4 regions of the Pseudomonas sp. R151218B TE3479 genome follow, and region 4 is predicted to be linked to each of the others. Evidence: predicted binding sites of a transcription regulator. Region 4 holds the regulator's gene; each other region holds the start of a gene.
What was found. Region 4 encodes FliA, which starts transcription of late flagellar genes. Its sites were predicted from a motif close to CTAAAGTTTNNNNNNNNNNNGCCGNTAA; they were not measured.
Positions count from the first base shown of each region.

Region 1: AB7M32_RS03560 (methyl-accepting chemotaxis protein) is a predicted target of FliA. The motif match lies at 1,161-1,188, and genes of this name have one in related genera.
Region 2: AB7M32_RS26520 (flagellar protein MotY) is a predicted target of FliA. The motif match lies at 4,826-4,853, and genes of this name have one in related genera.
Region 3: AB7M32_RS18365 (methyl-accepting chemotaxis protein) is a predicted target of FliA. The motif match lies at 5,284-5,311, and genes of this name have one in related genera.

Region 1 is NZ_JBRJHV010000001.1:751,012-758,472, reverse strand. Features, by position in the region: gene AB7M32_RS03570 (NorM family multidrug efflux MATE transporter) at 1-32, opposite strand, end outside; gene AB7M32_RS03565 (LysR substrate-binding domain-containing protein) at 191-1,111, shown strand; gene AB7M32_RS03560 (methyl-accepting chemotaxis protein) at 1,298-3,274, shown strand; gene AB7M32_RS03555 (aldose 1-epimerase family protein) at 3,717-4,931, shown strand; gene AB7M32_RS03550 (YifB family Mg chelatase-like AAA ATPase) at 4,938-6,431, opposite strand; gene AB7M32_RS03545 (sensor histidine kinase) at 6,693-7,461, shown strand, end outside.
Region 2 is NZ_JBRJHV010000001.1:6,076,849-6,084,309, forward strand. Features, by position in the region: gene nth (endonuclease III) at 1-366, shown strand, start outside; gene AB7M32_RS26500 (PA3496 family putative envelope integrity protein) at 474-659, shown strand; gene AB7M32_RS26505 (response regulator transcription factor) at 714-1,340, opposite strand; partial or broken gene AB7M32_RS26510 (hypothetical protein) at 1,808-2,083, shown strand; gene AB7M32_RS26515 (argininosuccinate synthase) at 2,393-3,610, opposite strand; gene AB7M32_RS26520 (flagellar protein MotY) at 3,739-4,728, opposite strand; gene pyrC (dihydroorotase) at 4,921-5,967, shown strand; gene rnt (ribonuclease T) at 5,964-6,641, shown strand; gene AB7M32_RS26535 (peroxiredoxin) at 6,834-7,436, opposite strand.
Region 3 is NZ_JBRJHV010000001.1:4,283,695-4,291,155, forward strand. Features, by position in the region: gene AB7M32_RS18330 (Yip1 family protein) at 73-684, opposite strand; gene AB7M32_RS18335 (CinA family protein) at 853-1,353, shown strand; gene AB7M32_RS18340 (hypothetical protein) at 1,363-1,881, shown strand; gene AB7M32_RS18345 (DUF421 domain-containing protein) at 1,889-2,338, shown strand; gene AB7M32_RS18350 (SDR family oxidoreductase) at 2,516-3,373, opposite strand; gene AB7M32_RS18355 (VOC family protein) at 3,561-3,965, shown strand; gene AB7M32_RS18360 (MalY/PatB family protein) at 4,037-5,185, opposite strand; gene AB7M32_RS18365 (methyl-accepting chemotaxis protein) at 5,365-6,870, shown strand; gene AB7M32_RS18370 (alpha/beta fold hydrolase) at 7,200-7,461, shown strand, end outside.
Region 4 is NZ_JBRJHV010000001.1:2,776,154-2,783,614, reverse strand. Features, by position in the region: gene AB7M32_RS12450 (protein-glutamate methylesterase/protein-glutamine glutaminase) at 1-23, opposite strand, end outside; gene AB7M32_RS12445 (chemotaxis protein CheA) at 72-2,324, opposite strand; gene AB7M32_RS12440 (protein phosphatase CheZ) at 2,355-3,140, opposite strand; gene AB7M32_RS12435 (chemotaxis response regulator CheY) at 3,159-3,530, opposite strand; gene fliA (RNA polymerase sigma factor FliA) at 3,698-4,441, opposite strand; gene fleN (flagellar synthesis regulator FleN) at 4,438-5,268, opposite strand; gene flhF (flagellar biosynthesis protein FlhF) at 5,384-6,733, opposite strand; gene flhA (flagellar biosynthesis protein FlhA) at 6,745-7,461, opposite strand, start outside.

The DNA.
Region 1 (7,461 bases), 2.0 Mb from region 4:
GCCCAGAGTTCGGTACGCACCGGATGCCGCATGATCATCACGCTCCATGTTCAAACAAGGCAGTAAAGCGACGATTCTCGGCGCTCTCGGCGGATTGCACAAAAGGATAAAAAAGATCGCTGGCATGATTAAAACTCATGCTGGATGGGTTTCTGGTAGGGTTTGCAGACCACGCCATGGAGCTTTTGCGATGTCCCGTCGTCTTCCTCCTCTTTATGCGTTGCGGGCATTCGAAGCCGCGGCGCGCTACAGCTCGTTCACCCGGGCCGCCGAAGAGCTGTCGATCACCCAGAGTGCCGTCAGCCGGCACATTCGCACGCTGGAAGATCACTTTGCCTGCCGACTGTTCCAGCGCAGCGGCCGCAACCTGCAGTTGACCGAGGCGGCGCGGTTGCTGCTGCCGGGCGTGCGCGAGGGTTTCATGGCGCTGGAGCGGGCCTGCCACACCTTGCATGGCGAAGACGGCATCCTGCGCATGAAAGCGCCATCCACGCTGACCATGCGTTGGTTATTGGCGCGCCTGAGTCGCTTCCGGCATCTGCAGCCTGGCAACGAGGTGCAACTGACCAGTGCCTGGATGGACATCGATTCGGTGGACTTCAACGTCGAGCCCTTCGATTGCGCCGTATTGCTGGGCAACGGGCATTTTCCGGCGGACTGGGAGACCAGTTTGCTGTTCCCCGAGGAATTGATCCCGGTGGGCGCGCCGAACCTGTTGAACGATCAGCCCTGGGATGTGGCGCGGCTGGCCAGTGCTGAACTGCTGCATCCGACGCCGGATCGCCGGGACTGGCGCAACTGGCTGCACCGCATGGGCCTGTCCGACAAGGTCTCGCTCAAGGGTGGGCAGGTGTTCGATACCCTGGAGCTGGGCATGATTGCGGCGGCGCGTGGCTATGGGGTCTCCATGGGCGATCTGCTGATGGTGGCCGAGGACGTCGCCCAAGGGCGCCTGAGCCTGCCATGGCCGACGGCTGTTGCCAGCGGTGAACACTATTACCTGGTCTGGCCGAAAACCCGGCCGGGAGGTGAACGTTTGCGCCGGCTCAGCGACTTCCTCCAAGGCGAGGTCAAGGCCATGCAACTGCCCGATGTACAACGTCTGAGCTGAAACGTTGCAGTGTCCATGCTAGCCACTTGGCATTAATCCTTCCACACCGCTCAAGTATTCGGCATCGCTGCCGAATCCGTGAACATGGAACCCTCGTTCAGAAAGGGCTAAACCACCTTATCCTTGAATAAAATGCCGAGCGTGCGACGTGATCAGGATGATCCAGTCTCTCGGCCAGGAGCCGTCATGTCTCAACCTCGTGCCCGAATCGCCTCACAGCTGGGCCTTGCCCTTGCCGTGATACTGGCGATCGTGATCTCCGGCAGTACCGTCTTCGCCCTGCGTTCGCTGGACACCGCCAACCTCGCCACTCGTGAAGAGCATTTGGCCAGCGAAGCGCGCCTCATGGCCGATCAGCTCAATACGTTCCATGGCACCTTGCGCGAGAGCACCCAGCGCTTGGCCGGTTTGTTCGAAAAGCGCTTCAGCGCGGGCCTGAGCGTGCATCCGGACCAGCCGGTGACGGTGGCGGGCGTACAAACCCCAGGCTTGAGCCTGGGTAGCGAAGTGTTGAACAACAACTTCAAGGAAGTGGACGACTTCAAAGCGATGACCGCCGGGGTCGCCACGGTATTCGTGCGCAGCGGCGACGATTTCATCCGCGTCAGTACCTCCGTCAGCAAACAGGACGGTACACGGGCCATCGGCACCGTGCTCGACCGCGCCGGCCCCGCCTATGGTCCGGTGATCAGCGGGCAGAGCTACATTGGTCGGGCCCTGCTTTTCGGGCGTTTCTACATGTCGCAGTACACGCCTGTGCGCGACAGCAGCGGCAAGATCATTGCCGTGTTGTACGTAGGCTTCGATTACACCGATGCGCAGAACGCGCAGTTCGAAAATCTCAAGCGCTTCCGCATCGGCCAGACCGGCTCCCTGGCGCTGCTGGACGAACAAAACAAATGGCTCGTGCCCCCCGCCGGCGTGCAGGCGCTGGACAACGCTACCACGGCCATCACCGGCTTGATCAAAAAGCCGGGCAAGGGCGCGTTCTGGGCCGATACCGCCGAAGATTTCTACAGCGTTGCCGTGCCGTTCGAGGGCGGGCCGTGGGCGGTGGTGGCGAGCATGCCGAAAACCGAGATCCGCGCCGTGACCTGGAGCGTCGGCATTCAACTGGCCATTGGCAGCCTGCTGGCGATGCTGTTGGCGGTCGGTTCGGCAATGTGGTTGTTGCGTAGCAAACTGGCGCCGCTGGGGGATCTGGTGCGCCAGGCCGAAGCGTTGGGCGCCGGCGACCTGAGCGTGCGCCTGAGCGTGTCGAGCCATGACGAAATCGGTCAGTTGGCCCGTGCCTTCAACCAGATGAGCGAGGCCCTGTCGACCATGGTCGAGCACATCCGCAAGGCCTCTCAGGAGGTCAACAGCCGCGCCCAGGCCCTGTCCGGGTTGTCCAGCGGGGCGTACGAAGGCATGGAGCAGCAATCCGGCGAAATCACCAGCATGGCCGGCGCGGTGGAAGAGTTCAGTGCGACCTCCTTGAACATTGCCGACAACATGGGCAACACCGAGCGCCTGGCCCAGGAAAACGCCCAGCAAACCCGCATTGGCCGGACCTCGATGGATGAAGCGTCGTCGTCCCTGGAGCAAATCGCCGGCGCGCTGAACAGCACGGCCACGGTCATCAATACCCTGGGCCAGCGTTCCCAGGAAATCGGCGGTATCGTGGGGGTCATCACCTCGATTGCCGAGCAGACCAACCTGCTGGCCTTGAACGCGGCCATCGAAGCTGCCCGCGCCGGCGAGCAGGGCCGTGGTTTCGCCGTGGTGGCCGATGAGGTCCGCAGCCTGGCGTCCCGCACCCGCCAGGCCACTGACGAAATATCGAGCATGATCAACAGTATCCAGCAGGAAACCGGCAATGCCATCAGCACGATGGAACAGGGCAACCTGTTGATGCAGGAAGGCCTGTCGCGCAACGCCAATGTGGCCGCGGCCCTGGCGCGAATCGACGAGCAGAGCCGTTCGGCTGGCCAGCAATTCGCGGCGATCACCACTGCCACCCAGGAACAAAGCAGCACCGCGACCCTGCTTAGCAGCAACCTGCAAAGCATCGCCATGGCCAACAGTGAGCAGCGCCAGGTAGTCTCGAATCTGGCGGTCACCGCCAAGGAACTGGAGAAACTGGCCCAGGACCTGCGCCAAGAGGTTGATCGGTTCCGCTGAAGCCTCCTGTCACAAGCCCGCTCCCAGAGATTTCCGGTGGGAGCGGGCTTGCTCCCACCGTTTGATTCTGGTGAATACGAAATCTCGGGCCACCATCGATTCCCCATGGGAGCGAGCTTGCTCGCGATGACGGCTGCCCAGCCAACATCATTTCAATCTGACCCACCGCCATCGCGAGCAAGCTTGCTCCCACCGTTTGATTCTGGTGAATACGAAACCCGGGCCACCATCGATCCCCTGTGGGAGCGAGCTTGCTCGCGATGACGGTTGCCCAGCCAACATCGTTTCAATTTGACCCCCCGCCATCGCGAGCAAGCTCGCTCCCACAAAACGCTGCCGATCATATAGTCGTGATTTTTTAAGGGTATTGCTGTTTTTAAGCTTGCTGAAACGTTTCTTCAAGTCTATAAAAACCGCACAACTCCAATAAAAGGTCGCGTCCATGACTTCGCTCAAACTCCTCATTACCCTTGGCGCCTTGGGCGCTGCCTCCCAGGCGATGGCTTGGGATTACGTCCTGCTGGATACCGGTAAAGCCGCCCAACCCTGGCAAATCACCAGCCAGCAGCTCGGCGTGAAAACCGACAAACCTTTCTCCGTGACGATGCGTACCCTGCACGGTGGTCGGCAAGAGGGCGTCAGCATCGTTGATATAGACAACGGCACCCTGAAGCTTTCAGTCGTCCCGACCCGTGGCATGAATGTGCTGCAGGCGTCGGTCGGGAATGTGCGCATGGGTTGGGATTCGCCGGTCAAGGAAGTGGTCAATCCGGCGTTCATCGAGCTCAACGGTCGCGGTGGGTTGGGTTGGCTTGAAGGTTTCAATGAATTGGTGACTCGCTGTGGCTACGAATGGGTCGGCCATCCCGGCATGGACAATGGCGAGCTGCTGACCCTGCATGGTCGCGCCGCCAATATTCCGGCCAACAAAGTCACCTTGCACATCGATGAAAAACCACCCTACGCCATCACTCTGCGGGGCGAGTTGAAGGAGCAGGCGTTCAAGAAGGTCGATTTTTCGGTGCAGACCGAACTGGTCACTGAGCCCGGCAGCGTGACGTTCGCCCTCAGCGACACACTGACCAACAACGGCGATTACCCGAAAGAATACCAAGCGCTCTACCACAGCAATTTCAGCACGCCTTTCCTGGAGCAGGGCGCTCGTTTCGCGGCACCGGTCAAGCAAGTCTCGCCGTTCAACGACAAGGCCAAGGGTGACTTGCCGGATTGGCAAACCTACCGAGCCCCGACCAAGGATTACGACGAAACCGTCTATAACGTCGTGCCCTACGCTGACACCAAGGGCGACACCCTCACCGTGCTGCACAACAAGGCCGGTAGCCTCGGTGTGTCGGTAGGCTTCAACACCAGCACGCTGCCCGTGTTCTCCCTGTGGAAAAACACCGATACCCAAGGCCAGGGCTACGTGACCGGGTTGGAACCTGGCACCAGTTTTTCCTATAACCGCCGGTATCAGCGGCCACTGGGCCTGGTGCCCACGATCGGGCCGAAAGAGCACAAGCAATTCCAGATTCACTACAGCCTGTTGGCAGACAAGGGCGCAGTGGATAAGGCGCTCAAGCGCATCGATGCGATCCAGAACGGTCAAAAAACCGAGGTCCGGGAAACACCGTTGGTAGACCTGAGCAAACCGTGAAGCGGTTCAAGCCGTAGCCGGCCGATATTGCAACGCTTCGGCCAGGTGTTCGCGGCGAATGTTTCCCGCTTGCTCCAGGTCCGCCAGTGTCCGGGCGACCTTGAGCAAGCGGTGGGCGGCGCGCAGCGACAGGGTCAGCCGTTCGCAGGCGGTTTCCAGCCAGGTTTCATCGGTTGTGGATAACTTGCAATGCCGGCGCAACCCCGGTAGATCGAGGAAGGCGTTGGCGCAGCCCTGGCGGCGGTGCTGGCGTTCCCGAGCTTCGGCTACGCGCTCGGCGACCGTGGCCGTATCATCCCCGGCTTCGAGCCTGGGGTTCAATGCCGTGGCTTCCCGGGCGACGGTCAGGTGCAGGTCGATACGGTCCAGCAGCGGGCCGGAGAGCTTGTTGCGGTAGCGCTGCACCATCTCTGGTGTACAGGCACAGCGGCCGCTGGGCTCGCCAAGATAGCCGCAGGGGCAGGGGTTCATCGCCGCCACAAGCTGGAAGCGGGCAGGGAAGCGCACTCGATCCCGGGCGCGAGAAACCACGATGTGGCCGGACTCCAGCGGTTCTCTCAAGACCTCCAGCACCTTGCGGTCGAACTCCGGCAGTTCATCCAGAAACAGCACGCCATGATGGGCGAGGGTAATCTCCCCTGGCTGCGGTTTCGACCCGCCACCCACCAGCGCCGGACCGGAAGCCGAGTGATGCGGCTGGCGGAACGGGCGTTGCGGCCAGTGGCTCAACGGTACACAACTGGCCACCGACTGGATGGCCGCGACCTCCAGGGCTTCGCTCTCGGCCAGTGGCGGCAACAGCCCTGGCAAGCGGCTCGCCAGCAGGGTCTTGCCGGTACCCGGTGGCCCGCTGAACAACAGGTTATGAGCCCCCGCAGCAGCAATCAGCAATGCTCGTTTGGCCCCGGCCTGGCCTTGTACTTCATTCAGGTCGGGGTAGGGCTTGCTGGCCGAAAGTAGCCCATTGGAGACGAACGGCTCGACCGGCGTGTGGCCGTTGAAATGCGCCACCGCTTCGAGCAGATGATCCACGGCGATCACCTTCAGTCCCGAGGCCAGGCAGGCTTCCTCGGCGTTGGCCCGTGGCACCACCAGCATGCGCCCGGCCTTGCGCGCCGCCAGCGCCGCAGGCAATACGCCACGCACCGGACGCACCGCGCCGGACAAGGCCAGTTCACCAAGGCATTCCACGTCGTCCAGCGTCAGGGTCGGCACCTGCACGCTGGCCGACAGGATCCCCAAGGCGATGGCCAGGTCGAAGCGGCCGCCGTCTTTTGGCAGGTCCGCTGGCGCCAGGTTCAAGGTGATGCGCCGCGCCGGAAAATTCAGCCCCGAGTTGATGATCGCGCTGCGCACCCGATCCTTGCTTTCCTTCACCGCCGCCTCCGGCAGGCCAACCATCGTCAGCGACGGCAAACCATTGGCCAGGTGGACTTCAACGGTAACGGCAGGAGCCTCGACCCCCACTTGGGCGCGGCTGTGGACAATGGCAAGCGACATGAATCGTTCCTTGAGTGAATGGGGGGTCGCGTCCTGCGACTTTTGAAGGGTAGTCGTGGGGATGAACTTGGGCGCAGCAATTGAGGGGAGAAAATTTGGCAGGATGTTTCGACAGCCAGTGACGGCTGAGGGGCGGCAAGGGCGATACGGTTCAGCGGCTGCCATCCTTCACCCGTCCAAGCGAAATGCCTGGGACCGGCCTAGACTTCGATTTGCCCAGTTGGCACTTGGCGGCATCAACGGCACAGGGAGGAAGTGGCCATGAACGATCTGCTGGCTCTGTTAACCGACAAGCGCTTCATGCCCCATGGGCACTGCTACATGTGGCGGCCGGATTTGCTGTGGACCAATGTCATCGCCGATGGTTTGATCACCCTGTCCTACGTCACCATTCCCTTCACGCTCCTGTACTTTATCCACAAGCGCAAGGACGTGCCGTTCGACTGGATGCTGGCGGCCTTTGGCGTATTTATCCTGGCCTGCGGGACCAGCCACGTGATGGAAATCCTGACCATTTGGCAGCCTTATTACTGGTTGTCGGCGCTGGTCAAGGTGATCACCGCGATAGCTTCGGTGATTACCGCCATCCTGCTGGTCCGGCTGGTGCCGGCGGCTCTGAAGATCCCCAGCCCGCAACAATTGGCCAAGGTCAACGAAGAGTTGCGCGAGGCGCAGGCCGAACTGGTGACCACTGCGCGCCGGGCCGGCATGGCGGAGATCGCCACCAATGTGCTGCACAACGTGGGCAATGTGCTCAATAGCGTCAATGTCTCAGCCCAGGTCCTCTACGAGAAGGTGCACACCTCCAAGGGGCCCGGGGTGGCCAAGGTCGTCCAGTTGATGAAGGAGCATCCTGACGACCTCGGGGACTTCATCAGCAGCGATCCGAAAGGGCGCGCCCTACCGGACTATCTCGACAAGCTGGCCGACGCGCTGGCCGTCGAGCAGCAGGGCATGATTGCCGAGTTGGCGCAGTTGACCCGCCGAATCGACCACATCAAGGAAATCGTCGCCACCCAGCAATCCTATG
Region 2 (7,461 bases), 3.3 Mb from region 4:
ACCTGCCGCCTGCTGATCGAGCGCCACGGCAGTGAAATCCCGCAAACCCGTGAAGCGCTGGAAGCCCTTCCAGGTGTCGGCCGCAAAACCGCCAACGTCGTGCTCAATACCGCGTTTCGGCAATTGACCATGGCGGTCGATACCCACATTTTCCGCGTCAGCAACCGTACCGGGCTGGCCCCCGGCAAAAACGTGGTGGAGGTGGAGAAGAAGCTGATGAAGTTTGTCCCCAAGGAATACCTGCTGGACTCCCATCACTGGCTCATCCTCCATGGACGCTACGTCTGCCTGGCGCGCAAGCCCCGCTGCGGCAGCTGCCGAATCGAAGACTTATGCGAATACAAGCACAAGACGTCGGACGATTGAGGCGCTATTGCTTTTATCGATCTATCGATTGAAAAAATCTTTTTTACCCGCCCGTGGTTTATCGATATAAGGAGCGCCAATGGCAGTCTTAGCCTGGAGTCGAACCCATGAGTGCTGGCAAAGAACAACTGGATGTAGAAGACGAATTCATCGCCGTTGAAGCCGACGACGGTGAACCTGCGGTCGTACCGGAAGTCGCGAAAACCAACCTGAGCAAGCGCCGCACCATCGATAACCTGCTGGAAGAGCGTCGTTTACAGAAGCAACTGGCCGATTACGACTTTGACCTCTGACACGTAAAAGCCTCCCTGATGGAGGCTTTTTATTGAGTACGCGTGACAGCAGCCTCACACCAACCCATTGCGCTGCGCCAGCTCGATCAGGTCGACCAGCGAACGAGCATTGAGCTTCAATAACAGACGGGTCTTGTAAGTACTGACGGTCTTGTTGCTCAAGAACATTCCATCGGCGATTTCCTTGTTGGTCTTGCCGCGCGCCAGTTGCTGCAAGACCATCATCTCCCGTCCCGACAACCGATCGACCATATCGGACTCACTGGCATTACCCAGGCTCGATCGCACCGTGTGCAATGCCTGGTTGGGAAAGTAACTATAGCCGGACAGTACTGCCTTGATTGCACTTAACAATTCAGTAAGGTCCTGTTGCTTGCAGACATACCCGGCCGCCCCTGTCTGCATGCAGCGCATTGAAAAATGTCCAGGCGCCTGGGAAGTCAGTACCAATACCTTCATTGACGAAGGTATGGCCGTCAAACGGGCAATGACCTCCAACCCGTCCAGCTTCGGAATACCGATATCGAGAATGACGATATCGGGCATAAGTTCACGAGCAAGTTGTAACGCATCGACGCCGTTGTCGGTTTCGGCAACGACCTCATAACCATGACGCTCCATCAGCAAACGTACAGCAAGACGAATGACGGGATGATCATCCACGATCAGCACTTTATTCATGGGCAAATCCAACTTCGCTGTTCGAATTTTTAGAGCACGCACAATAGCCTAGTCATTTCTACCTTGGCATGCCGCCCCCCCCCGACCGCTCGCACCGAGAGACAGAACCTACAAGCTATACAGAAAATTCCTACAAATTCCGCCGGGAAAAATGTGTCCTGAATTTTTTACGGAGAAGGACCGGTCGCCCTTGAGAGTCCGCCCCCCATGAATAATGCGCTCTTTCACCGCCACGCCTGCCTGCGGACCGGCCATCGCAAATCACTTCACTCATAAAGAGTAACTGAATTATTTGCTGTTAAAACTCGCGCGCCTCACTTCAGCAGCGGAAACTCATATATAAGAGACGTTCAGGCTTCCGATATAAAATATCGACAGCCCTGATTGTTTTCAGCGTCACCTTGCCAACCACCAATATTATTTTTCCAGCCCACTCGCCGAGCATGAATATTCCATGAGCATTAACCATGAACAAACCTTTGAAGACCATCACCAACCCCATGACCCTTATCGCCATATTCGCAACTTTATCCGAAACGTCCGCGGCTATTTCCCTGCCTTTTCTGGATGACCAGGACCGTGAGTATTACCTCTGGTTCCTGATCAGCTTTCCCTTTTATTTATTGCTGCTTTTTTTCATCACCCTCAACTTCAATTATCGTTCCTTGTATTCACCTTCGGATTTTCGCAAGAGCAAACACTTCATAAAGACCATGGCTGACGCGACCTGTCGGCGCAAACGAGTGCTACGCCGGACGGGCAAGGCCCAACGGCGGCGACTGCTCAGTCTTCATCGACCCAGGCATGAGCCGCCGGACACCCTTTGCATCCTATGCCGCCAATCCCGGCGCCTGATCGAGACCCATCGAGCGGAGCATTTGAAGCACGCCGGCATCGTCGTATACGTCATTTACCACCACGCAGACCTTGCAACCCACGGGCAGGATGAATGAGCTATCAGGAGGCAGCGCTGCAGCAAATAGGCTGCGCGCGCAAAGCAGAAGGCAAAAAAAACGGCCTGCTCAAGGCAGGCCGTTTTTTTATCGCCAGGGTCAGAACAGCTTGCGACCCTTGTTCGCCGCGATGCGCATGCGCAGGGCATTGAGCTTGATGAAGCCAGCCGCGTCGGCCTGGTTATAGGCACCGCCGTCTTCTTCGAAGGTCGCGATGTTAGCGTCGAACAACGACTCGTCGGACTTACGCCCGGTGACGATCACGTTGCCCTTGTACAGTTTCAGGCGTACCACGCCATTCACGTGAGCCTGGGAGGCGTCGATCATCTGCTGCAGCATCAGACGCTCAGGGCTCCACCAGTAGCCGGTGTAGATCAGGCTGGCGTACTTGGGCATCAGCTCGTCCTTGAGGTGAGCCACTTCGCGGTCCAGGGTGATCGATTCGATCGCCCGGTGAGCGCGCAGCATGATGGTGCCGCCCGGGGTTTCGTAGCAGCCGCGGGACTTCATGCCGACATAGCGGTTCTCGACGATGTCCAGACGACCGATGCCGTGTTCGCCGCCGATGCGGTTCAGGGTCGCCAGCACGGTGGCCGGACTCATTTCCACGCCGTCCAGGGCGACGATATCGCCATTGCGATAGGTCAGCTCCAGGTATTGCGGGGTATCCGGGGCCTTCTCGGGGGAGACGGTCCAGCGCCACATGTCTTCTTCGTGCTCGGTCCAGGTGTCTTCCAGCACGCCGCCTTCATAGGAGATGTGCAGCAGGTTGGCATCCATCGAGTACGGGGATTTCTTCTTGCCGTGACGCTCGATTGGAATCGCGTGCTTCTCGGCGTAGTCCATCAGTTTTTCACGGGACAGCAAGTCCCATTCACGCCACGGGGCAATGACTTTCACGCCCGGCTTGAGGGCATAGGCGCCCAGCTCGAAACGCACCTGGTCGTTGCCTTTGCCGGTAGCGCCGTGGGAAATGGCATCGGCGCCGGTTTCGTTGGCGATTTCGATCAGGCGCTTGGCAATCAACGGACGGGCGATGGACGTACCCAGCAGGTACTCGCCTTCGTAAACGGTGTTGGCGCGGAACATCGGGAACACGAAGTCGCGGACGAACTCTTCGCGCAGGTCATCGATGTAGATCTCTTTGACGCCCATGGCCTGAGCCTTGGCGCGTGCAGGCTCGACTTCCTCGCCCTGCCCCAGGTCAGCGGTGAAGGTCACCACTTCGCAGTTATAAGTGTCCTGCAGCCACTTCAGGATCACCGAAGTGTCCAGGCCGCCGGAATACGCCAGAACGACCTTGTTTACGTCCGCCATGCCATCACTCCACGGGTTGTACGGAAAGCCGTGAAGTCTAACGTCCAGCGCGGATAATTTACAGAGGCGCGACAGCTTATGACGACGAAGCGACAGATTATGTCGAACGCGCGACGGTCAAAATCGAATCAGGAGGTCCGCGCGGTCGCTCCGACGGGCGTGGGTGCCGGTGTCTTTGCCGGCGCCGCGGTGGGCGCCGGCACCTTGGCAGGGGCCGCTGCGGGTGCGGGCTGCGCGGCGGGAGCCTGGGGTGCCGGTGCTTCGCTAGCCGCCACGCGCTCGAGGCGCACGACCACGCGACGGTTCTTGGCCCGGTTGGCGGCGTTGGTGTTGGGCACCAGGGGATAACGCTCGCCGTGGAAGCGCAGGGTAATCTGCGACTCCTGGAAACCATTGGCCTTGAAGAAATCCTGGACCGCCAGGGCCCGGCGGCGTGACAGCTCGCGGTTGGTCAGGCGATTGCCGCTGTTGTCGGAGTGACCGTCAAGCTCGACATGATTGACGCTCGGATCGGCCTTGATGAAGTCGAGCATCACCTGCAACTGGGCCTTGGCCCGGGCATCGAGTTCGACTTCTTCGCCGGGGAAGCCGATCTGGGTCTGCTTCACCTGCTCGAAATTTTTCGGCAGCAACTTGGCCACACAGCTCTGATAATCGCTGAAGGCCTTGTTGAAACGCACCGGCAGCAACCGGACTTCGGACACTCGACCGTCCTCGGTGTTGCGTCGTACCACAGGGCTACGACCGTCCATCAGCCCGCTGATCAAACGACCGGCCTGGACCTGGGAGCTGTTGAACAATACATCGCCACTGCCAATGCTGACCGAACCCAGGTTGATATCGCCCCGCCCCGGTTGCCAGGGTGCCGCCGCCGCCAGCAGGGTCGCGGAACCGCCGCCGAGCATCGGATTATAGGCCTTGAGCCTGAAGGTGGCCTGCTCGCCCGCCCGACGCACGAACTCGCCGCTGCCGAAGTCGGTGATCGGCTGGCTCAACCGGCACTCGAATTTATCGCCTTCGACCGTCCACTCAATGCTCTCCAGACGGGTCTGGAAAGTGAGCGCCATGGCGGGAAAGCTGGCAAACACACTGAGCAAGGCTAGATAACGCTGGCGCACGGGAGGCTCCACTGACTTTTATACAAAGATCGACGCATGCTTGGGGGCATGACGCCTGTCCGGGGCACTGCACGGATTCGTGGCACACCTGTAGGAGCTATCGGTAAGTTGTGGCAGAACTTGATAGCGGGTGCCTGAATCGGTCTTTTCCGGTAGCATTCCCCAGAGTTTGACCCGCCTGGAAGCCCCCCAATGTCCGACCGCCTGACCCTGCTGCGTCCCGACGACTGGCATATTCATCTTCGCGATGGTGCTGTGTTGACCCATACCGTCGCCGATGTCGCGCGCACCTTCGGGCGCGCAATCATCATGCCTAACCTGGTTCCGCCCGTGCGCAACGCCGCCGAGGCCGATGGCTATCGCCAGCGTATCCTCGCCGCGCGCCCAGCTGGCAGCCGCTTCGAACCGCTGATGGTGCTTTACCTCACCGACCGCACCCAGCCCGAAGAGATTCGCGACGCCAAGGCCAGCGGTTTTGTCCATGCCGCCAAGCTGTATCCCGCCGGCGCGACGACCAACTCCGATTCCGGTGTCACCAGCATCGACAAGATCTTCCCGGCGCTGGAGGCCATGGCCGAAGTCGGCATGCCGTTGTTGATCCATGGTGAGGTTACCCGGGGCGACGTCGATGTGTTCGACCGCGAGAAGATCTTCATCGACGAGCACATGCGCCGCGTCGTGGAGCGCTTCCCGACCCTCAAGGTGGTATTCGAACACATCACCACCGGCGATGCCGTGCAGTTCGTCAACGAGGCCCCGGCCAACGTCGGCGCGACCATTACCGCCCACCACCTGCTGTACAACCGCAACCACATGCTGGTAGGCGGGATCCGGCCGCACTTCTATTGCCTGCCGATCCTCAAGCGCAATACCCACCAGGAAGCCTTGCTGGACGCCGCCACCAGCGGCAGCGCCAAGTTTTTCCTCGGCACCGACTCGGCGCCCCACGCCCGTCACGCCAAGGAAGCGGCCTGCGGTTGCGCCGGCTGCTACACCGCCTATGCCGCCATCGAGATGTACGCCGAGGCGTTCGAACAGCGCAATGCGCTGGAAAAACTCGAAGGCTTCGCCAGCCTGCATGGCCCGCGCTTCTATGGCCTGCCGGTGAACACCGACCGTATTACCCTGGTCCGTGAAGAATGGACCGCCCCTGTCAGCCTGCCCTTCGGCGAGCAGACCGTCATCCCGCTGCGCGCCGGTGAAAAACTGCGCTGGCGCCTGCTGGAGGAAAACGCGTGAGTGAAGATCATTTCGACGACGAACTGGACGGCAACGGTGGTTCGGGCGGCGCCCGTCACCCCATGGCCGCGCGGTTCCGTGGTTATCTGCCGGTCGTCGTCGATGTAGAAACCGGTGGTTTCAATTCCGCCACAGACGCCTTGCTGGAAATCGCAGCGACCACCATCGGCATGGACGAAAAAGGCTTTGTGTTCCCTGACCACACCTATTTCTTCCGTGTCGAACCGTTCGAAGGCGCCAACGTCGAAGCGGCGGCCCTGGAGTTCACCGGGATCAAGCTCGATCACCCGTTGCGCATGGCGGTCAGCGAAGAAACGGCCCTGACCGACATCTTCCGTGGTGTGCGCAAGGCGCTCAAGGCCAACGGTTGCAAGCGCGCGATCCTGGTCGGGCACAACAGCAGCTTCGACCTGGGCTTCCTCAACGCCGCCGTCGCGCGCCTGGACATGAAGCGCAACCCGTTCCACCCGTTCTCCAGCTTCGACACCGCGACCCTGGCGGGCCTGGCGTATGGCCAGACCGTCCTGGCCAAGGCGTGCCAGGCAGCCGATATCGATTTCGATGGCCGTGAGGCGCACTCGGCCCGCTACGACACCGAGAAGACCGCCGAACTGTTCTGCGGCATCGTCAACCGGTGGAAAGAGATGGGCGGCTGGCAGGATTTCGACGACTGACAACAAGCCTGGTATGGCTCTTGTGTGGCGAGGGAGCTTGCTCCCGCTGGGTGGCGTAGCCGCCCCAAGATGTTGTGAGCGCTGCGCACTCAAGCGGGAGCAAGCTCCCTCGCCACAGGACTGTATTCTGCTTTGGAACACCCATAAAAAAACCGGCCCATCGAGGGCCGGTTTTTTTATGCCTGGATGCGCTTACAGCTTGTCGCTGTGCTCGCCCAGGTAAGCGGCAACGCCTTCAGGCGATGCGGTCATGCCCTTGTCGCCTTTTTTCCAGTTGGCCGGGCAGACTTCGCCGTGCTCTTCGTGGAATTGCAGCGCGTCGACCAGACGGATCAGCTCTTCCATGTTACGGCCCAGCGGCAGGTCGTTGATGATCTGCGAACGGACAACGCCCTTGTCGTCGATCAGGAAGGCGCCACGGAAGGCCACGCCGCCTTCGGACTCAACGTCGTAGGCCTTGGCGATTTCGTGCTTCATGTCGGCAGCCATGGTGTATTTCACCTGACCGATACCGCCATTGTTGATCGGGGTGTTGCGCCAGGCGTTGTGAGTGAAGTGCGAGTCGATCGAAACAGCGATCACTTCAACGTTACGGGCCTTGAAGTCGTCCATGCGGTGATCCAGTGCGATCAGCTCGGATGGGCAGACGAAGGTGAAGTCCAGCGGATAGAAGAACACCAGGCCGTATTTGCCTTTGATGGCCGAGGACAGGGTGAAGCTGTCGACGATTTCGCCGTTGCCAAGCACGGCTGGCACGGTGAAGTCAGGGGCTTGTTTGCCTACGAGTACGCTCATTGGATATCTCCTGATGTAATTAGCG
Region 3 (7,461 bases), 1.5 Mb from region 4:
CGCGAGCAAGCTCGCTCCCCCAGGATGAACCTGATCATCTCAAGCCCCTGTTATCGGTAGTCTGAAATGCGTTCAGCCCACCGGCACACGCAGATATTCCGGCTGCAGGTAGTTGAACCAGAGCAGGATCATTTCCACCAGGATCGTCACCAGGACCAGCAGGCCCACGCCCCAGACACTTGCCGAATACAGCAAGCCCTGTTCCTTCTTGAGACCCATGAACTTGGGCAGCCCGACGAACAGCAGAAATGTCGAGTAGGCCGACGCCAGCAACAGCACTGCCACGGCCAGCCAGCGGCTCGGGTAAAGCCCGAAGATTCCGGCCAGGAAATACGGCGTTGCGGTATAGGCGGCGAAACCGATGCATTGGTTGACCGTCGGGCGCGCTTCGAAAGTACGGGACATCCAGCGGATGAACAGCCCCATCAACGTGACGCCGACGACGCTGGTCAGATACAGCAGCACGCACAATTGAAGGGCGCTGGCACTGCTGAGCCGTACCGTTTCGTTTTCGGCCAGGCTCCATCCGGTCCAGGTGGTGCCGATGAACAGGCATACCGCGGGAATCAGCGCGAGCAGCAGCAAATGCGCCAGGTAATGGCGTGGATGTGCCTGTTCTTGCTCGCGTATGTCGGCCCAGGCGAATTCGGGCTGGGTGAACAGTTTGACGAAAGGTGCGGACATGACGACCTCCTGATCAGGATGGCCTCTGCATGAGGCCCTTATTGGGTTTGAGGCACAGAAAAAGACGCGGGTTTCATTTATTTGCTGTTCCCGGCCGACGGGGCGATAAAGGGAATGAATCACAACGGCAAAGGTCAACCCATCAGCCCCCCTGAAGGACCGTCTGCCATGACTGTTGCTCAAATCCTGGTTGATTACCTGCGCGATCATGACCTGCGCCTGACTACGGCCGAATCCTGTACCGCCGGAAAGATCGTCACATTGCTGGCCGAGGTGCCCGGCAGTGGGTCTCTGATCGAAAGCGGTTATGTGGTGTATTCCCCGGAGGCCAAGCAACGCTTGCTCGGTGTCAGCCCACGCACCATCGAGACGTTCAATCTCACCAGCCGCGAAGTCGCCGAGGAGATGGCCCTTGGTGCCTTGCACGATGCCAATGCCAACGCGGCGGTCGCCACCACCGGCCTGCTCGGGCCAGACGACAAGGACGGAATACCCGCCGGCACTGTCTGCTTTGCCTGGGCGTTCGATGTGAACGGTCAGCGAGCACTGTTCAGTCGCTGCGTGCGGTTCTTCGGCAGTCGCTGTCAGGTGCAATTGTGGGCCGCCGAATATGTACTGCAACAACTGCCCAGTTTTCACCAGCGCGCCGTGGCCGGCGAGCGGCGCTAGGGGACGGCCATGAGCGATCCATACGAGCAGGACGACCACCGCAGCCGCCAGTTTCCGGTACGCGAAGACATGGCGTTCCAGCACAAGGTCTGGCGTTTCGAGCGAATTGGCTGGTACGTGTTGGTGCTGTTGGTGATCCTGGCCTTGCTGGGGCTGTTTTCCCGTGGCCCGCTAAGCAACCGGGAGCTGCACAGCAACGACGGCAGCCTTGGCGTCGAGTACCAGGCCTTCCACCGCAACGGCTCCAGCAACGCCCTGGTCATCCGTCTCAAGGGCCAGCCCAACGCCGTATTGGAAGTCGAGTTGGGCGGCGATTGGCTGGAAGGCTTCGAGGTGCAAACGCTGCAACCTCCACCGATGCGTTCGGCGGGCGCGGGGCAGGGCATGACCCTCTGGGTACAGGCCGATGAACGAGGCCAGGCCAGTCTGCACCTGTCATTGCTCGGCGACGGCTTCGGGACCTATCACAGTCGTATCGCAACCCCCGGCGGTGCCTCGGTGAGTTTCAATCAGTTCATTTTTCCTTAGGTGACCTATGGATTCGGTGCTGCGAGCTGCCGTGATGTACGCGGCGTTGATGGTGTTGTTCAAGATCGCCGGGCGACGTTCGCTGGCAGAACTCACCACCTTTGATTTCGTGTTGTTGATGATCATCGGCGAGGCCACTCAACAGGCGCTGTTGGGGGATGATTTTTCGATGACCAACGCGCTGATGGTCATCGTGACGCTGATTGCCATCGATGTCGGCTTTTCATTGCTCAAACTGCGCTCCCAATGGGTGTCGCGACTGATCGACGGTGGTCCGACCATCATCGTCGAGGACGGACGAATCCTGCGCGGGCGGATGCGTCATGCGCGGCTGGAGGAGGCAGACATCATGGAAGCGGCACGCTCCAGCCAGGGCATCGAGACCCTGGAACAGATCAAGTTTGCGATCATTGAGCGCAACGGGAAGATATCGGTGATTGCCAAGGAGCCGTCCTGAGCACTGTCACGGGTACTTTGTGTCAAGGGCACTGCTGTTACCGATCGACTGGCTGGGCACAGTCCACTGTGGGAGCGAGCTTGCTCGCGATAGCGGTGAACCAGTCACCATTGATGTTGCCTGGGCTGCCCCTATCGCGAGCAAGCTCGCTCCCACAGGTAAAACACCGCGCCGATGCTAAAGCATCGGCTTGCCCCCGGTAATCCCATAACGGGCTCCGGAGATGTAGCTGCCTTCGTCCGAAGCCAGCAGCACATAGATCGGCGCCACTTCAACCGGCTGGCCAGGACGACCAAGAGGTGTCTGGGAACCGAAATTCTGCACTTCTTCCTCGGGCATGGTTGCCACGATCAGCGGCGTCCAGATCGGTCCCGGCGCCACGCTGTTCACGCGGATGCCCTTGGGCCCGAGCATCTGCGCAAGACCACCGGTGAAGTTGGCGATGGCGCCTTTGGTGGTGGCGTAGGCCAGCAACGTCGGCTTGGGCATGTCGGAGTTGACCGAACTGGTGTTGATGATCGAACCACCCGGTTTCATGTGCGGCACGGCAGCCTGGCAGATCCTGAACATCGCCGTGATGTTGATATCGAAAGTACGCACCCATTCTTCGTCGGGAATGTCCTCCAGGTTTTCGTGGGTCATCTGAAACGCGGCGTTGTTGACCAGGATGTCGATATGGCCGAAGCGGGCGACGGTTTCATCGACGATCTTGCGGCACAGGCCTTTGTCCGCCAGATCACCGGGCAACAACAGGCACTGGCGTCCGGCCTGCTCGACCCAGCGTGCGGTTTCTTTGGCGTCGTCATGCTCGTCCAGGTAGGCAATCGCCACATCCGCACCTTCACGGGCGAAGGCAATGGCGACGGCGCGACCGATGCCGCTGTCGGCGCCGGTGATCAGGGCGATCTTGTTCGCCAAGCGTCCGGAGCCGGTGTAGCTCTGTTCGCCGCAGTCCGGGTAAGGGTCCATGTTGCGCTGGGTGCCAGGCACCGGCTGGCTTTGTTTAGGGAAAGGCGGGAAAGGGTAGTCGACCATCGTCGTTCTCCTGGTGGGTTGCGATGGAGGGTGGACTTTGGGTTTTCAGGCAGAGTTCGGTCGGATTGTCCGGCCAGTCGATGAGCGTGATAAGGAGCGTTTCGTCGGCGAATAGAGGGGCCTGGCGAACATTGGACGAGCCTGTATTCTCCAATGTCAGTACAGGGGTCGTTTAAGGAGCGGGGCAATGTTCAGCCACATACAGATCGGCGCGCGCGACCTGCCGACAATGGTCGCTTTTTATGATGCAGTCCTCGGCTGCCTGGGGCTGGAGCGTATCGAGGGCGAAAACGATTCGGGCCCGCCGGGAGAAGGCTGGCGTCAGCCCGGCAAGCATTGGCCGCAGGTTTTTGTCCAGTTGCCTTTCAATGGTCTGCCCGCGACCTGGGGCAATGGCATGCAAGTGAGCTTCGCCGCCGATTCCCCGCAAACCGTCCGCGCCGCCTGGGAGCAGGCGATGGCCATGGGCGGTACCGACGAAGGTCCACCGGGTCCGAGGCCGCAGTATTGCGAAGGCTATTTCGGAGCCTATTGCCGCGATCCGGAGGGGAACAAGCTGTGCTTTGTCCATGCACCGGATATGCATGAATAAAACGATCGCGGCAGATGACTATTGTGGCGAGGGGATTTATCCCCTCGCCACAGGAGGCATTGGCAGTTGAATCAGCCCCTGGCTTTTAGGCTGCGCTCCATCCGCGCGATGCCTTCCTCCAGCAACGCCCGCGGGCAGCCGAAGTTCAGGCGCACGAATTGCCCGGCATCGTCAGCAAAATCCAGCCCGGCACTCAGCCCGACCTTGGCTTCATTCAAGAAGAATCCTTGCGGGTTATCCAGCCCCAGCCCGGAGCAATCCAGCCAGGCCAGGTAAGTGCCCTGGGGCACGGTCATGGTGATGCCCGGCAGACGGGTGCTCACCGCCTCGACCAGGTAATCGCGGTTGGCTTGCAGATAAGCTTTCAAGGCCTCCAGCCATGGGCCGGCTTCGCTGTAGGCCGCGCGGGTCGCTTCCAGGCCCAGGGCATTGACGCTGTCGACCATGCCGGCCCGCGCGTTGTTGACCCGCTCGCGCAGCTTGGCGTTCTGGATAATGGCGAACGACGTTTTCAGCCCGGCGATGTTGTAGGCCTTGCTGGCGGACATCAAGGTGATGGTGCGCTCGGCAATTTCCGGGCTGAGGGAGGCGGTCGGAATGTGCATGCGGCCGTCGAAGCACAGTTCGGCATGGATTTCGTCGGAGATGATCCAGGCGTCCTGTGCCAGGCAAATGTCGGCCACGGCCTTGAGTTCTTCGCGCTCGAACACCTTGCCCAGCGGGTTGTGGGGGTTGCTCAGCAACAGGGCGCCGCCGCCCTGCAACGCTTCGCGCAACGCGGCCAACGGCGTATGGAATTCGCCCTTGACCGGGGTGAACGGCAATTCCACTTTGTTCAACTGCCAGTGACCGGGGGCGTGGCGCAGCGGAGGGTAGTTCGGCACCTGCACCACGACATTCTGCCGGGGCTCCACCAGGGCATGCAGTGCCATGTTGAAACCCGGCTCAACGCCGGGCAGGAACACGATCTGCTGAGGCTCGACGCGCCAGGCGTATTTGCTCCACAGGTCAGCCACGATGGCCGCGCGCAGATTGTCCTGGGCGACGCTGTAGCCCAGCATCGGATGTTCGAGGCGCTTGTGCAGCGCGTCGATGACCACCGGTGGCGCGGGGAAGTCCATGTCGGCCACCCACATTGGCAGCACATCGGTCGGGTAGCGGCTCCATTTGGTACTGCCGGTGCCGTGGCGCTCCAATACGGTGTCGAAATCGAAAGTCATGGGGGTTCCATCAGTCAGTCATGAGATGGCGGACATCATAAAGCAAAGGCCGCTGAGAAAAGCTTAGTGGCTTAGTGCCACTAATTGATGATAATCAGTTAAAGTTTCGTCTCGAAACGCCGCTAAGTCGTTAGCGGCATTCGGTAACGGACCTCAAGTCTTCGAAAAGGACGACCCCCATGACATCGCCTGTGCGCTTTAACGATCACCACCGTAAAGCCGACCGCATCATGCTGGGGCTGCTTTGGCTCACGCTGCTGTATTCCCTGGGCCTGGCATTCCTGCACTCGACGTTCACCCAGGCGCTGTTGGTGGGGGCGACCACCTGCGTGGCGAGCACCGCGCTTTATCGCGTCCTGGCCGGCACCCGGGCCATGCGCTGTGTCATCGCGGTGGCGCTGATGGTCATGGCGGCATTGCACATCAACCAGACCCACGGCGTGATCGAATTTCACTTCGGGATCTTCGTGCTGCTGGCCGTGCTGACGTTCTACCGTGACTGGCTGCCGATTATCGTTGCCGCCGCCACCATCGCGGTTCATCACCTTGGTTTTCACTGGCTTCAACACCAGGGTTATCCGGTATTCGTCATGGACACCCACGGTGGCTGGTCGATGATCTTTCTTCACGCGTTCTACGTGGTGGTGGAAAGCGTGATCCTGATTTACCTGGCGAACCAGAGCCTGGCCGACGCCACGGAAAACCAGGAGGTGCTCGACAAGGTGCTGGCGGCGGCCGCGCAGTTGAGCAACGACGCCGACAAGCAGCGCAGCGACGGCGTCAAGGTCTCTTCGAGCGAGCGTTTCGATCATTTCCTCCAGCAGGTCACCCAACTGGTGGACGGCGTGGTGCGCGACACCCGCAACCTCTCGGACCTGGGCCAGGACCTGTCCCAGGTTGGCCAGACCCTGGAAACCGGCGCCCGTCACCAACTCGACGAAGTGGCGCAGATGAGCGGTGCGATCAGTCACCTGGTCGAGGCCATGGAAAACATCGCTGGCCATGTCGACCAGACCCTGCAGCGCGCCGGCCAGGCCAACGAGCAGGTCAACCGCGGGCGCAGCACGGTTGACCAGACCCGGGAGGAGATTGTCGAGCTGGCAGGGCGCATCAACCTGACCAACGAAACCGTGCAGGTCCTGGCCGACCAGGCACAGCAGATCGGCCAGGTGCTGGATGTGATCAATGGCATTGCCGAGCAGACCAATCTGTTGGCCCTCAACGCCGCCATCGAGGCGGCCCGGGCTGGCGAGCAGGGCCGCGGGTTCGCGGTGGTGGCCGACGAGGTCCGCACCCTGTCACAAAAGACCTCGACATCCACCACCGAGATCCAGCAGATCATCGCCAAACTGCAGCAAGGCAGCCGCCAGGCCGCCGTCGCGATGCAAGACAGCCGCGATGGGGTGGAGCGCTGCGTGTCCGCCAGCCAACAGGCTTCGCAACTGTTGCACGCCGTCGTCGAAGACATCGCCGTGATCAATCATTTCAACGACCTGATCGCCAGCACCACCCAGGAACAATCCAAGGCGTCGATGGGCATCAGCCAGCGCCTGCAAAGCGTGCAGGCCGTGGCCGAGCGCAACGCCGACAACATCGGCATCCTGACCCGCAGCAGCCAATGCTTGCCACCGTTGGCGGAGCGGTTGGCGGTGTTGGGACAGGCGTTTCATGGGAAGCCACTTTAAGCGACTGGCTGTCCACTCGATAGAACCCCGCAGCAAGCGGTGAGAGCCGTGTAGGAGCTGTCGAGTGCAACGAGGCTGCGATCTTTCCCCAAACAATTGAGTCTCAAGCGAAAGATCAAAAGATCGCAGGCTTCGCCAGCTCCTACACAAAACAGATCCTCCTGATACGAATGTATCTCTGTGTATCCAGGCTCACGACCGATACGAGCCGTTGCATTCAAGCCCGTCGCCGACACATTCGCGATACCTGGCCAACGTCAAATGGGGCCCAACGAGACAGTCCAAGCCGTCTCACCGGCTCACCCCACGTCGTTCGCAAGGAGCTTCACATGGACATAAACCCTACCTGCGCTCCCCGGCATCGCCGCCTGCTCGCGCCAACCCTTCTGGCGTTGGCCATGATGCAGCTTGGTGCCTTGGGATTTTCCTCGTCCCAGGCAAACGCGGCCGATGTGCCGGCGAGCACTGTCGGCGCGATTACCCCCGGCAGCCACACATCGTTTGGCCCGCTCAAGCATGTCAAGGCTGGGTTGCTGGACGTTGCCTATGCCGAGATCGGTCCCGCCGATGGGCCCGTGGTGATCCTGTTAC
Region 4 (7,461 bases):
ACCACCAGGACTTTAACTACCATAAACACTCCGTTAGACGAGGCGCGGCTCTGGGCCGCCCCCCTCCAGAATCAAATACGCCGGGCGGCGTAACGCTTGAGCATGCTTGGCACATCGAGAATCAACGCGATGCGGCCGTCGCCGGTGATGGTGGCGCCGGACATGCCCGGGGTGCCCTGGAGCATCTTGCCCAACGGCTTGATGACCACTTCTTCCTGGCCCACCAACTGGTCGACGACGAAGCCGATCCGCTGAGTGCCCACCGAAAGGATCACCACATGGCCCTCGCCCTGCTCCACATGAGCTGCGGAGCTGACCAGCCAGCGCTTGAGGTAGAACAGCGGCAATGCCTTGTCCCGTACGATCACCACTTCCTGGCCGTCCACCACGTTGGTGCGCGACAGGTCGAGGTGGAAGATCTCGTTGACGTTGACCAGCGGGAAGGCGAAGGCCTGGTTGCCCAGCATCACCATCAGGGTCGGCATGATCGCCAAGGTCAACGGGACCTTGATGACGATCTTCGAGCCCTGGCCCTTGGTCGAATAGATGTTGATCGAACCGTTGAGCTGGGAAATCTTGGTTTTCACCACGTCCATGCCCACGCCACGGCCCGAAACGTCGGAAATCTCGGTCTTGGTCGAGAAACCCGGGGCGAAGATCAGGTTGTAGCACTCGGTGTCGCTCAGGCGGTCGGCGGCATCCTTGTCCATTACGCCGCGTTTCACCGCGATGGAACGCAGCACGTTCGGGTCCATGCCTTTGCCGTCGTCGGAGATCGACAACAGGATGTGGTCACCTTCCTGCTCGGCGGCCAGGATCACCTTGCCGCTGCGGACCTTGCCCGAGGCTTCGCGTTCTTCCGGCGACTCGATGCCGTGGTCGACCGCGTTGCGCACCAAGTGGACCAGCGGGTCGGCCAGGGCCTCGACAAGGTTCTTGTCGAGGTCGGTCTCTTCACCCACCAGTTCCAGGTTGATTTCTTTCTTGAGCTGGCGAGCCAGGTCGCGAACCAGGCGCGGGAAGCGCCCGAAGACTTTCTTGATCGGCTGCATCCGGGTCTTCATGACCGCGGTCTGCAAATCGGCCGTGACCACGTCGAGGTTCGACACGGCCTTGGACATGGCTTCGTCCTGGCTGTTGAGACCCAGGCGCACCAGACGGTTACGCACTAGCACCAGTTCGCCGACCATGTTCATGATCTCGTCCAGGCGTGCGGTGTCGACCCGAACGGTGGTCTCGGCTTCGCTGGCCGGTTTTTCCGCTGGCGCAGCCGCCGGAGCCCGGGCTGGCGCCGGGGCGGCAGCGGCAGGCTTGGCGGGCTCGGCCTTGGGTTCCGGTGCCTTGGCTGCGGGTTTGGGCGCAGCAGCCTTGGCCGCCGGTGCCGCCGCGGTGGCGGCAGGCGCGGCAGACGCCGTACCGACTTCGCTGAACTTGCCCTTGCCATGCAGCTCATCGAGCAGCGATTCGAATTCGTGGTCGCTGATCAGATCGCTGCCAGCGGCAGCGGCGGCAGGCTTGGCCGGCGTCGGCGCCGAAGCGATGGCCGAATCCAGCGCGTCAACGGCAAAGGTGCCCTTGCCGTGCAACTGGTCGAGCAACGCTTCGAATTCGTCGTCGGTGATGTCGGAGCTGTCGCCAGCCGCTTTCGGGGCGGCGGGGGCCGTCGGCGGAACGACCGCATCCGGCGCGAACTGGCCCTTGCCGTGAAGCTGGTCGAGCAGCGACTCGAACTCGGCATCGGTGATTTCATCGCTGCCAGCCCCGGCGCCCTGCGCAGCAGGTGCGACCTGAGCGGCCGGCGCCTCGGCCTGGGCCTTGACGGTATTCAGGGAGTCCAGCAGCTGTTCGAACTCATTATCGGTAATGTCACCCGATTCTTCGGCGACCGGCTCTTCAACCACCGCTTCGGCAACCGGCGCCGCTTCGTCAGCCGATTGCGGCTCGGCCAGGCGTGCCAGCGCGGCGAGCAACTCAGGGGTAGCAGGGGTAATCGGCGAGCGCTCGCGCACTTCGCTGAACATGCTGTTGACCGCATCCAGCGCTTCGAGCACCACGTCCATCAACTCCGAGTCAACACGACGCTCACCCTTGCGCAGGATGTCGAACACGTTCTCGGCAATGTGACAGCACTCCACCAGCTCGTTGAGCTGGAGGAAGCCGGCGCCTCCTTTTACAGTGTGGAAACCGCGAAAAATTGCATTGAGCAGATCCGCATCATCAGGTCGGCTTTCCAGCTCGACCAGTTGTTCGGATAGTTGCTCTAGAATCTCGCCGGCCTCAACCAGGAAATCCTGAAGGATCTCTTCATCGGCGCCGAAGCTCATTAATGGCTGCTCCTAAAACAGGGCTAAAACTCAGAATCCAAGGCTGGACAGCAAATCGTCCACATCGTCCTGACCGGACATAACGTCTTCTCTTTTATCGGCATGAATTTGCGGACCTTCACCCTGAGAGAGATGTTTTTGTGGATCTTTTTCAGCGAGCATCGCTTCACGGTCGTGTTCGATACCTGCAAAGCGGTCGACCTGGCTGGCCATCAACACCAGTTTGAGCAGATTACTTTCAACTTCGGTGACCAACTGGGTCACGCGCTTGATCACCTGACCGGTCAGGTCCTGATAGTCCTGGGCCAGCAGAATGTCGTTGAGGTTGCTTGCCACGGCGCGGTTCTCGGTGCTGCTGCGCGTCAGGAAACCGTCGACCCGACGGGCCAGCTCCCGAAACTCTTCAGCACCGACTTCACGACGCATGAACCGGCCCCAGTCGGTACTCAAGGCCTGGGCGTCTTCGCTCAGGCCATTGACCAGCGGCGTTGCGCTCTCCACCAGGTCCATGGTGCGGTTGGCCGCGGCTTCGGTCAGCTTGACCACATACCCCAGGCGCTCGGTGGCGTCGGTGATCTGCGAGACTTCCTCGGCCTGCGGCATGTGCGGGTCGATCTGGAAATTGACAATCGCGCTGTGCAGTTCACGCGTGAGCTTGCCCACTTCCTGATACAGACCGCGGTCACGGGTCTGGTTGAGCTCATGGATCATTTGAACCGCATCGCCAAAGCGGCCTTTTTCAAGGCTGTCGACCAGTTCGCGGGCATGTTTTTTCAGGGTCGATTCGAAATCGCCCATTGAAGATTCGTTGTCCATAGCTCCCCCGTGGCGCCGTTAACCGATGCGTTCGAAGATTTTTTCGATCTTCTCTTTCAACGCCTGGGCCGTGAAGGGTTTGACCACATAGCCGTTCACACCGGCCTGGGCCGCTTCGATGATCTGCTCGCGCTTGGCTTCGGCAGTGACCATCAGCACCGGAAGATGCTTGAGTTTTTCGTCGGCACGCACTTGGCGCAGCAGGTCGATACCGGTCATGCCCGGCATGTTCCAGTCGGTGACCAGAAAATCGAAGTTGCCACTGTGCAACATCGGGAGCGCAGTGGTCCCGTCATCTGCTTCGGCCGTGTTGGTGAACCCAAGGTCACGCAACAGGTTTTTAATGATCCGCCGCATCGTTGAGAAGTCATCAACGATGAGGATTTTCATGTTCTTGTCCAATTCGACCTCCAAGCAGTCTTAAACGCGCCCAGCACCTGGACGCGCCATTTCAATCAAATCCGGCACAACACTCGACAACGGTCTGGAGCACAACGGATGGAGACTGGCGCAGCACCTGCCAGGCCAGCCTCGTCGCAGTGTCCCCACACTGCCTGTCAACGCGCTCGCCACTCCCCCAAACGCCCCCGCAAACGGGCCGCGCACTGGCTGTGTAACTGGCTGACCCGCGATTCGCTGACCCCCAGGACCTCACCGATTTCCTTGAGGTTCAGCTCTTCGTCGTAGTACAGCGCCAAGACCAGCCGCTCACGCTCCGGCAAATTGGCAATCGCATCCGCCAGCGCACTCTGGAAACGTTCATCTTCCAGGTCACGCGACGGCTCCATGTGAGCACTCGCGTTATCCTCGTGCAGCCCTTCGTGTTCGCCGTCCTGCAACAGGTCGTCGAAACTGAACAGGCGACTGCCCAAGGTATCGTTCAAAATCCCGTAATAATCGTCGAGACTCAACTGGAGTTCGGCCGCAACTTCATGATCTTTAGCGTCACGCCCGGTTTTCGCTTCAATTGCCCGAATCGCGTCACTGACCATGCGGGTATTGCGGTGCACCGAACGCGGCGCCCAATCGCCCTTGCGGACTTCATCGAGCATCGCCCCGCGAATGCGGATACCGGCATAAGTCTCGAAACTGGCACCTTTGCTGGCGTCGTATTTGTTCGACACTTCAAGCAGGCCGATCATGCCGGCCTGGATCAAGTCCTCCACCTGGACACTGGCCGGCAACCGCGCCAGCAAGTGGTAGGCAATACGCTTGACCAGTGGCGCATAACGCTCGATCAATTCGTATTGGGCGTCCCGTGCCGATTTTTTGTAGAGATGGTTGTAACCGCTGGCTGTCATAGCACGGGCCCTGCTGTTTGTTGCACAAGACGCTCGACGAAAAATTCCAGATGCCCGCGGGGGTTGGCCGGCAGTGGCCAGGTATCGACCTTCTGGGCGATCGCCTTGAACGCCAGCGCGCATTTGGAACGAGGAAAAGCTTCATAAACGGCACGTTGCTTCTGGACGGCCTTGCGTACGCTTTCGTCGTACGGCACGGCGCCGACGTATTGTAGGGCGACGTCCAGGAAACGATCGGTGACCTTGGTCAACTTGGCGAACAGGTTGCGCCCTTCCTGCGGGCTCTGGGCCATATTGGCCAGGACGCGGAAGCGGTTCATGCCATAGTCGCGGTTCAGCAGTTTGATCAGGGCGTAGGCGTCGGTGATGGACGTCGGTTCGTCGCAGACCACCAGCAGCACTTCCTGGGCGGCGCGGACGAAACTGACGACCGAGTCGCCGATGCCGGCCGCGGTGTCGATCACCAGCACATCGAGGTTGTCGCCGATGTCGCTGAAGGCCTGGATCAGGCCCGCGTGCTGGGCCGGGGTCAGGTGAACCATGCTCTGGGTACCGGAGGCAGCCGGCACGATGCGAATCCCGCCCGGCCCCTGCAACAGCACGTCGCGCAGTTCGCAACGGCCCTCGATCACGTCCGCCAGGGTGCGTTTGGGGGTAAGCCCCAGCAGCACGTCGACGTTCGCCAGGCCCAGGTCGGCGTCCAGCAGCATGACCCGTCGGCCAAGCTCTGCCAGAGCCAGGGACAAGTTCACTGACACGTTAGTCTTCCCGACGCCACCTTTGCCGCCGGTCACCGCGATCACCTGTACGGGATGCATGCTGCCCATGTTCGTTCTTTACCTTGTCTTCTTAGACGGAGGCCACATTACTGGCTGCGCGTTCGCATAAGGAACAATGCATGGCAGACCATCGATGTAGGTACAAAAAATATTCATGATTACCTCAGCCGACCTGTTTGGTCGGGCTGTGGTAGATGTCAGCGAACATGTCAGCCATGGCTTCTTCGCTGGGTTCTTCCTGCATTTGCACACTCACGGCACGGCTGACCAGTTGATGACGGCGCGGCAGATGCAAATCATCCGGGATCCGCGGCCCATCGGTCAGGTAGGCCACCGGCAGTTCATGACCGATCGCCAGGCTCAACACCTCGCCCAGGCTTGCCGTTTCGTCCAGCTTAGTCAGGATGCAGCCAGCCAGTCCGCAGCGCTTGTAGCTGTGGTATGCGGCGGTTAGAACCTGTTTCTGGCTGGTGGTTGCCAACACGAGATAATTTTTTGACTTGATACCGCGTCCGGCCAGGCTTTCGAGCTGCATGCGCAGGGCCGGATCGCTGGCTTGCAGGCCTGCGGTATCGATCAGCACGACGCGCTTGCGCAGCAGCGGCTCGAGCGCCTGGGCCAGGGATTGGCCCGGATCCACATGAGTCACCGACACATTGAGGATCCGGCCCAGGGTCTTGAGTTGTTCCTGGGCACCGATGCGGAAACTGTCCATGCTCACCAGGGCGATGCTCTGGGCGCCGTACTTGAGTACATAACGGGCGGCGAGCTTGGCCAGGGTGGTGGTCTTGCCCATGCCGGCAGGACCGACCATGGCAATCACCCCGCCCTCCTCCAGCGGCTCGACTTCCGGCGTGGCGATCATCCGCGCCAGGTGCGCCAGCAACATGCGCCAGGCCTGGCGAGGCTCTTCGATACCATTGATCAGCGCCAGCAGGTCCCGGGACAACGGGCCGGACAAGCCGATGCGTTGCAGGCGACGCCACAGGTTGGCCTGGGCCGGACGGCTGCCTTGCAGCTGATTCCAGGCCAGGGAGCCGAGTTGGACTTCCATCAGTTCGCGCAGGCTGTTGAGTTCGAAGCGCATCGAGTCCAGGGCGCGCGGGTCGAGCCCGCGGGCAGGCGCGGCGGGTGCCGGCTCAGGACGACGCGGTTCGGCCTGGGCCTGCTCGATCAGCGGCTCGGCAGCGGTCAACGGCAGGCCCGCGGTCAGCGGCTGGCCGGCGAACAATTGACGATTGGTGCCCGCGGCACCCTCGCCTTCGCTGCTGCGCAGGCTCAGTTCGGCCTGGGCGCTGGCGATGCGCGATTGGGTCTTGCGCAGCTCGTCTTCGAGTTCCATGTTCGGAACCCGCGGGGCCAGCGCAGACAGTTTGTAATCCAGGGCCGCCGTCAGCTCGACACCGCCGGCGATACGACGGTTGCCAATGATGGCTGCTTCAGCGCCCAGCTCGTCACGAACCAGTTTCATGGCCTGACGCATGTCGGCGGCGAAAAAACGCTTCACTTGCATAAACCACTACCTCAGCCGTTGGGCCCTACTGTCGCAACGATGGTCACTTGCTTGTTGTCCGGTATTTCCTGGTACGCCAACACATGCAGCCCCGGGACCGCGAGGCGACCGAATCGCGAGAGCATCGCGCGAATCGGACCGGCCACCAGCAGGATCACCGGTTGGCCTTGCATCTCCTGCCGCTGGGCTGCTTCGATCAGCGAACGCTGCAGCTTCTCGGCCATGCTTGGCTCCAGCAGAACACCCTCTTCCGAGCCTTGTCCTGCCTTCTGCAGACTATTGAGCAATATCTGTTCCAACCTTGGCTCCAAGGTGATCACAGGCAGCTCAGACTCAGTGCCTACAATGCTTTGGACGATTGCGCGGGACACGCCGACCCGAACCGCAGCCACCAAGGCGGCGGTATCTTGACTCTTGGAGGCGTTGTTGGCGATGGCCTCGGCGATACTGCGTATGTCGCGCACGGGCACTTGTTCGGCCAACAGCGCCTGCAGCACCTTGAGCAACTGCGACAACGAAACCACGCCCGGCACCAGCTCTTCAGCCAGTTTTGGCGAGCCTTTGGCCAGCACTTGCAGGAGTTGCTGGACTTCTTCGTGGCCAATCAGCTCGCTGGAGTGCTTGTACAGGATCTGGTTCAAGTGGGTCGCCACCACGGTACTGGCGTCCACCACGGTATAACCGAGGGACTGGGCCTGGGCCCGCTGGCTGATTTCGATCCACACCGC